2 linked regions of the Bosea sp. 685 genome follow. The protein of the gene in region 2 interacts with the protein of the main gene of each other region in a pairwise test. Links are inferred from orthologs where the notes say so. Each region holds a gene or a part of one and is shown on either strand. Other genes may lie near its edges.

The links. Proteins that work in one complex are often made in the same cells at the same time.
Region 1: the proteins of dps (region 2) and clpS interact in binary tests that used the Escherichia coli proteins (3 or more experiments, as listed by UniProt). The link is inferred for Bosea sp. 685 from one-to-one orthologs.

What each region holds. Positions count from the first base shown.
Region 1 is NZ_CP134779.1:2,479,158-2,482,059, reverse strand. The notes cover bases 5-2,902. They hold clpS (ATP-dependent Clp protease adapter ClpS), read right to left. Parts: upstream 1,676-2,902; coding sequence 1,334-1,675; downstream 5-1,333. Other genes in these bases: RMR04_RS13140 (MFS transporter), read left to right, coding at 2,817-2,902; kdsA (3-deoxy-8-phosphooctulonate synthase), read left to right, coding at 1,955-2,824; clpA (ATP-dependent Clp protease ATP-binding subunit ClpA), read right to left, coding at 5-1,272. In the rest of the region: more of clpA, read right to left, coding at 1-4. UniProt on the Escherichia coli protein: Involved in the modulation of the specificity of the ClpAP-mediated ATP-dependent protein degradation.
Region 2 is NZ_CP134779.1:2,331,347-2,335,805, forward strand. What follows is about bases 913-3,727. They hold dps (DNA starvation/stationary phase protection protein Dps), read left to right. Parts: upstream 913-1,986; coding sequence 1,987-2,469; downstream 2,470-3,727. Other genes in these bases: RMR04_RS32105 (PopZ family protein), read left to right, coding at 913-995; RMR04_RS12455 (hypothetical protein), read right to left, coding at 1,053-1,277; RMR04_RS12460 (pyridoxamine 5'-phosphate oxidase family protein), read right to left, coding at 1,303-1,788; RMR04_RS12470 (valine--tRNA ligase), read left to right, coding at 2,625-3,727. Also shown: RMR04_RS12445 (TolC family outer membrane protein), read left to right, coding at 1-253; more of RMR04_RS32105, read left to right, coding at 774-912; more of RMR04_RS12470, read left to right, coding at 3,728-4,459.

The sequences.
Region 1 (2,902 bases), 150 kb from region 2 along the record:
GGTCTCGTCGATGACGTCGATCGCCTTGTCCGGCAGCTTGCGGTCATGGATATAGCGGGCCGAGAGCTCGACCGCCGCCTTGATGGCGTCGGCCGTGTAGCGCAGCTTGTGGAACTCTTCGAAATAGGGCTTCAGCCCCTTCAGGATCTCGATCGCATCGGGGATCGACGGCTCGTTGACGTCGATCTTCTGGAAGCGGCGCACCAGCGCCCGGTCCTTCTCGAAATACTGGCGGTATTCCTTGTAGGTGGTCGAGCCGATGCAACGCAGCCCGCCCGAGGCCAGCGCGGGCTTGAGCAAATTGGAGGCGTCCATCGCGCCGCCCGAGGTCGCGCCCGCGCCGATCACCGTATGGATCTCGTCGATGAACATGATCGCCTTGGGATGGGCCTCGATCTCCTTCATCACCTGCTTGAGGCGTTCCTCGAAATCGCCGCGATAGCGCGTGCCGGCTAACAGCGTGCCCATGTCGAGCGAGAACACGGTCGCGTCCTCCAGGACCTCCGGCACCTCGCCGCGGATGATCTTGAGCGCCAGGCCCTCGGCGATGGCGGTCTTGCCGACGCCGGGCTCGCCCACCAGCAGCGGGTTGTTCTTCTGCCGGCGGCAAAGGATCTGGATGGTGCGCTGGACCTCGGCCTCGCGGCCGATCAGCGGATCGATACGGCCGTCGCGCGCCTTGCGGTTGAGGTTGACGCAATAGGCGTCGAGCGCGCTTTCCTTCTTCTTCTTGTCCTTGTCGGCGTCGTTGCCCTGGTCGGCGGCGCGGGAATCGCGCTGCTGCTCAGGCTCTTCCTCGGCGCCGCGCACGGGCTTGGCCTCGCTCGCGCCGGGGCGCTTGGCGATGCCATGGCTGATGTAGTTGACCGCGTCGTAGCGGGTCATGTCCTGCTCCTGCAGGAAATAGGCGGCGTGGCTCTCGCGCTCGGCGAACATGGCGACGAGCACATTGGCGCCCGTCACCTCCTCGCGGCCCGAGGATTGGACATGAATCACCGCGCGCTGGATCACGCGCTGGAAGCCCGCCGTCGGCTTGGAATCGTCGCGCCCGTCGGTGACGAGGTTGGTCAGCTCCGCGTCGATATAATCGACCAGATTGCGCCGCAGCGTGTCGAGATCGACGCTGCAGGCGCGCATGACCGCCGCCGCGTCCTGGTCGTCGACCAGTGCGAGCAGGAGATGTTCCAGCGTGGCATATTCGTGGTGGCGTTCATTGGCGAGGGCAAGAGCCCGGTGAAGCGCCTGTTCGAGACTGCGCGAGAAACTCGGCACGGATAGCGCTCCTATTCCGATGTCTGAGGTGAGACCGAATCCAGATCGTCCAAACGCAAGGCTACTTCTTCTCCATCACGCATTGCAGCGGGTGCATGTGCTTGCGTGCAAGATCCATGACGAGTGTCACCTTGGTCTCGGCGACCTCGTATGTGAAGACTCCGCATTCGCCGACGCCGTTCTGATGCACATGCATCATGATCAGCGTCGCCTCGGCGCGGTCCTTGTTGAAGAAGCGCTCGAGAACGTGAACGACGAACTCCATCGGCGTGTAGTCATCGTTCAGCAGCAGAACCCGGTAGAGATTGGGTTTGCGCGTCCGCGTCCGCGTCAGGACCGCGGTCCCCGTCCCGTCCCGGCCGCCATCTGACGGCGCGTTGGGGCGCTTGGGGCGCTCGACCATCTCGGCGGACGAACGTGGCGCAATCACGGCGCACCGATCCGTGCCGCCCCTTGCCTCACCCGTCATCGTCGCTGCTGTTCTCAAGATCGTTTCCCGGCGTTCCCACCCGACATAATGCTTCGTCCGCGAATTTACAGACCTCGCGGCTGCTTCGCCAGTCCGTTGGCGTGATGTCTCCCAAGATTGCGGTGCACGGCAGCTCTCGCTTGACCCGCCCATGCCCCGGACCTAAGCCCGGCGGGCATCCTCGCCCAGGAACCGTGCCCAGGAATCTTGCCCATGACCGCCAACGCCATCGTCAGCATCGGCGCCGATCTCGCCCGGCCGGTCCGTTTCGGCAACAGCCTGCCGCTTTCGCTGATCGCCGGTCCCTGCCAGATGGAAAGCCGCGAGCATGCGCTCGAGATGGCCTTCGCCCTGAAGGAAATCTCGGACCGTCTGGACATCGGCATCGTCTTCAAGACCTCCTTCGACAAGGCTAACCGCACCAGCGCCCGGGGCCAGCGCGGCATGGGCCTCGACGCCGCCCTGCCCGTCTTCGCCGAGATCCGCGAGCGCACCGGCATGCCCGTCCTGACCGACGTGCATGAAGCAAGCCAATGCGCCGCCGTCGCCGAGATCGTCGACGTGCTGCAGATCCCGGCCTTTCTCTGCCGCCAGACCGATCTCCTGGTCGCGGCCGCCAGGACCGGCCGCGTCGTCAACGTCAAGAAGGGCCAGTTCCTGGCGCCCTGGGACATGGTCAATGTCGCCGCCAAGATCACCGAGAGCGGCAATCCCAATGTCATGCTGACCGAGCGCGGCGCCTCCTTCGGCTACAACACGCTGGTCTCCGACATGCGCAGCCTTCCGATCATGGCCGAGATCGGCGCGCCGGTGATCTTCGACGCCACCCATTCGGTGCAGCAGCCGGGCGGCAAGGGCTCCTCCTCCGGCGGGCAGCGCGAATTCGTGCCGGTGCTGGCCCGGGCGGCCGTCGCCGTCGGCGTCGCCGGCGTCTTCATCGAGACCCATCCCGACCCGGACAAGGCGCCCTCGGACGGCCCCAACATGGTGCCGCTCGCCGACTTCCCTGCGCTGATCGCAGAGCTGCAAGGCTTTGACCGGCTTGCCAAGGCACGGCCCTTGCCTACGCTGGCTTATGTCTGAAAGCTCTGCCGCTGCACCAACGCCTGCCTCGCTGCGCCCGCTCATCCTCGTTCTCGGAGCCTGCGGCTTCGCATCGAC
Region 2 (4,459 bases):
GCGCGAGGAGGCCAAGGTCGGTCAGCGCACCACGCTCGACGTGCTCAATGCGCAGCAGGAGCTCGTCAGCGCCCGCTCGACCCTGGTCACGGCACAGCGCGACCGCGTCGTTGCCTCCTACTCGGTGCTTTCCGCAGTCGGCCGGCTTTCGGCCGAGACGCTGAAGCTCAGGACCGAAACCTATGACGCGCGCAAGCATTATGATCAGGTCAAGGGCTTGCTCTGGGGCACCCAGACGCCGGACGGGCGCTGAGTCAGAATAACAACAGCGGGCATTTCTCTTGTGGGCGGCTGAAAAGCCGCCTTGCCCGGGTTGCTCCCCGTGAAATACTCAAGGCTGGAGCGGCGTTGATTCTATCGACGCGCCTGGTGTCGAGTGGTCCGGACCCAAGATGAGCGCGCAACCGAAGCCCAGCGAACCGTCGATGGAGGAAATCCTTGCCTCCATTCGTCGGATCATCTCGGATGACGAGGCCAAGCCTGCTGAGGCGCCGCCTGCTGCCGTAACGGACGGGGACGATGAACTGAAGGCGCTCCTCGCCGGTGCGAGCGCCGTATCGGCCGCCGATGACGATGTGCTCGATCTCGGGGCCGAAGCCAATCTGATTTCCGAGCCTGAGCCGCCGGCCGAGGCCCAGGCGCTCGCGGAGTCCAGTGATATCGACTTCCTCGAGGCCCCGGAGTTGGCCGCGACAACCGAGCCGGAACCCGTCTTGCCGCAGGCTTTCGTGCCGGCTCCGTCGCCGCCTGCTGCTTCCGCGCCGCCCTTCGACATGGCTCAGCTTCTCTCCGACCAGACGAGTTCGGCGGTCACCAGTGCCTTCGGCCAGCTTGCCCATACGGTTTTGTCCAACAACGCCCGCACGTTGGAGGATCTGGTGAAGGATATGTTGAAGCCGATGCTGAAGGGCTGGCTCGACGACAACCTGCCGACCATGGTCGAGCGGCTGGTGCGTGCCGAGATCGAACGTGTGGCGCGCGGCGGCCGCAACTGAGCCCGCCGCGCCTGCCGGCGCGACCCCAGACATCCCGTGGTTATCTTTACCGCCTGGTCAGGCGCGCGGCGCGCGGCGCCGCGCTGGCACGGTCTGCAGCCGCTCGAAAGCGCCTTCCGAGCGCAGCTTCTTATAAATGAGGCTGCCGAGCATCAGGGCCAGCGTCGGCGTGCCGAGCCGCGCGACCAGCATCGCGATGCCGATGGTGGCGGGGCGGGAATAGCGGCCTGACGCCGCTCCAGCCGCGAACCAGGCGCCGAGCGCGTGGACAAAAAACTTCATCGCAATCGTTCCCTTGCTGCAATGGTCACAGGACCACTTTGCGATTATCGCCGAGATGGGGCTTCGAGCCCGTGATCGCGGCCGCCGCCATCTTCACTGTCGTGACGATCTTGCCGGGACTGTCCCAGAATTCGGCCATGGCGGGCCGGACGCGCAGGACGCGGATATTGGGATCGTCCTTGCTCTTCCAGAACGCCCTCGCAGCGGTTGACCAGAGTTCGCCGATCTTGCGACGGTCGTCGAGGATGTTGGCCGTGCCGGTCACGGAGACATAGCGATAGCTGCCATTATCGGCAAAGGTCAGGCAGACATTGTCGTTGATCTCGACCTCGTCGTCCTTGTGATTGCGCGCGTCGGTCAGGAAGTAGATCGCATCCTCGTCGCGAGCCGCATGGGCGCTCATCGGCCGGGAGCGCAACTCGTCGCTCGAACCGTCATGCGTCACCAGCATGCACAGCCCGATATCGTCGATCAGCGTCCAGGCGCGATCCTGGTCGGTGTGATGGGTCATGGCAGATTCTCCTGTCGTTCACTGTCTCAACGGGTGGACGCTGCAACAGTTCCTTCCGCCCCTTTTCGCGATGCCCTGCCGTCTCCTCCTCCCTGGGAACGCGAACCTGGGGAACGCGAAGCGCCCTCGCGCGTATCTTGAGCCAAGGCTCCGACCAGGCGTGGGCCTTCCACACGTGACCGCATCGAGGATATCGCCATGAAGAAGCCCGTCTCCAAGATCGACCTGACCTCGAACACCAAGACCGAGGTGATCAGCCTGCTGAATGAGCGTCTCGCTGATGGAATCGACCTCGCGCTCGTCACCAAGCAGGCGCATTGGAACCTGAAGGGGCCGGGCTTCATCGGCATCCACCTGATGCTCGATGGCTTTCGCAAGGATCTCGACGAGCATGTCGACACGGTCGCCGAGCGCATCGCCCAGCTCGGCGGCATTGCGCTAGGCACGACGCAGACGACCGCCTCGGCCACCACGCTGAAAGCTTACCCGACCGACATCATCGCGGTCGGCGACCATCTCGTCGCGCTGATCGAGCGCTATGCCGCGACCGCCAATCTGGTGCGCGTGGCGATCGACAAAACCGATGAGGCGGGCGACGCCGGTACCGCCGATCTGCTGACAGCCTATTCGCGCATGCTCGACAAGGCTTTATGGTTCCTGCAGTCCAATGCGGCATCGTGATCGATCGAAGACGTTGACGCGCAGGCCTTGCTCCACGCGTAAGGCCTTGCTTGACGCGTAGGCCTTGCTTGGGCTCTTAAGTTCTTCGACCTTTTTGGCCTTTGATTTTCACGGCCGGGGCGTGCTCCCCGGCCTTTTTGCGTTCGAGCGAAGCGATGATGGACAAGACATTCGAGCCGGCGACCGTCGAGGCGCGCGTCAGCGCGGCATGGGAGAAGGCCGACGCCTTCAAGGCCGGGCGCGGGGCTGCGCCCGGCGCCGAGCCCTATTGCATCGTGATCCCGCCGCCCAACGTCACCGGCTCCTTGCATATGGGCCATGCACTCAACAACACGCTGCAGGATGCGCTCTGCCGTTTCGAGCGTATGCGCGGCAAGGATGTGCTCTGGCAGCCGGGCACCGACCATGCTGGCATCGCCACGCAGATGGTGGTCGAGCGCAAGCTGTCAGCCGAGCGCAACATCTCCCGCCGCGACATGAGCCGCGAGGACTTCCTGAACGAGGTCTGGGCCTGGAAAGCCGAGTCCGGCGGCACGATCGTCAACCAGCTGAAGCGCCTGGGCGCCTCCTGCGACTGGTCGCGCGAACGTTTCACCATGGATGAGGGCCTGAGCCAGGCCGTGCTCAAGGTTTTTGTGGCCCTGCACAAGCAGGGGCTGATCTATCGCGCCAAGCGCCTAGTGAACTGGGATCCGAAGTTCCAGACCGCGATCTCCGATCTCGAGGTCGTCCAGGTTGAGAAATCCGGTTCGTTCAAATGGGAGCGGGGCGGCGAGGAGGCCTTCGATTCCACCAAGCTGGAGAAGGTGCTGAACCGCGATCCGGGCGGCCATCTCTACTATTTCAACTACCCGCTCGAAGGCGTGACTTACGCTGCCGACGACGCCTCGACCTTCATCACGGTGGCGACGACGCGGCCCGAGACCATGCTGGGCGACACCGGCGTCGCGGTTCATCCCGAGAACGAAAAGCTCGGCCATCTGATCGGCAAGAATGTGGTGCTGCCGCTGGTCGGGCGCATCATCCCGATCTTTGGCGACGACTATGCCGATCCGGAGAAGGGCACGGGCGCGGTCAAGATCACCCCGGCGCATGACTTCAACGATTTCGAGGTCGGCAAGCGCCACAAGCTCGACATCATCAACATCCTCGATGGCGAGGCCAGGATCCTGCTCGCCGACAATGCCGATTTCCTCGCCGGCTCAGTGCCGGAGGGCGAGACGCTGGCGCTGCATGGCCTCGACCGCTTTGCCGCGCGCAAGCGCGTCGTCGCGCTGATGGCCGAGCGCGGCTTTCTCGCCAAGGTCGAGCCGCATGGCCACACCGTGCCGCATGGCGACCGCTCGGATGTCGTGATCGAGCCCTGGCTGACCGATCAGTGGTATGTCGACGTCAAGCCGCTGGCGCAGCGCTCGCTGAAGGCGGTCCGCGACGGGCGCACCAAGTTCACGCCGGAAAGCTGGACCAAGGTCTATTACGACTGGCTGGAGAACATCGAGCCCTGGTGCGTCTCGCGCCAGCTCTGGTGGGGCCATCAGATTCCGGTCTGGTACGGGCCCGACGGCGAGGTTTTCGTGGCGGAATCGGAGGTCGAGGCGCAAGCGCTGGCGCTCAGTCATTACGGTGGCACCGTCGAGCTCACCCGCGACGAGGACGTGCTCGACACCTGGTTCTCCTCGGCGCTGTGGCCGTTCTCGACCCTGGGTTGGCCGGAGGATACAGCCGAACTCAAGCGCTATTACCCGACCGCGACGCTCGTCACCGCCTTCGACATCATCTTCTTCTGGGTCGCCCGGATGATGATGATGGGCCTCAACTTCATGGATGAGGTGCCGTTCAAGGACGTCTACATCCACGCCATCGTTCGCGACGAGAAGGGCGCGAAGATGTCGAAGTCGAAGGGCAACGTCATCGACCCGCTGACGATCGTCGATCAGTACGGCGCCGATGCCTTGCGCTTCACGCTCGCCGCCATGGCGGCGCAGGGGCG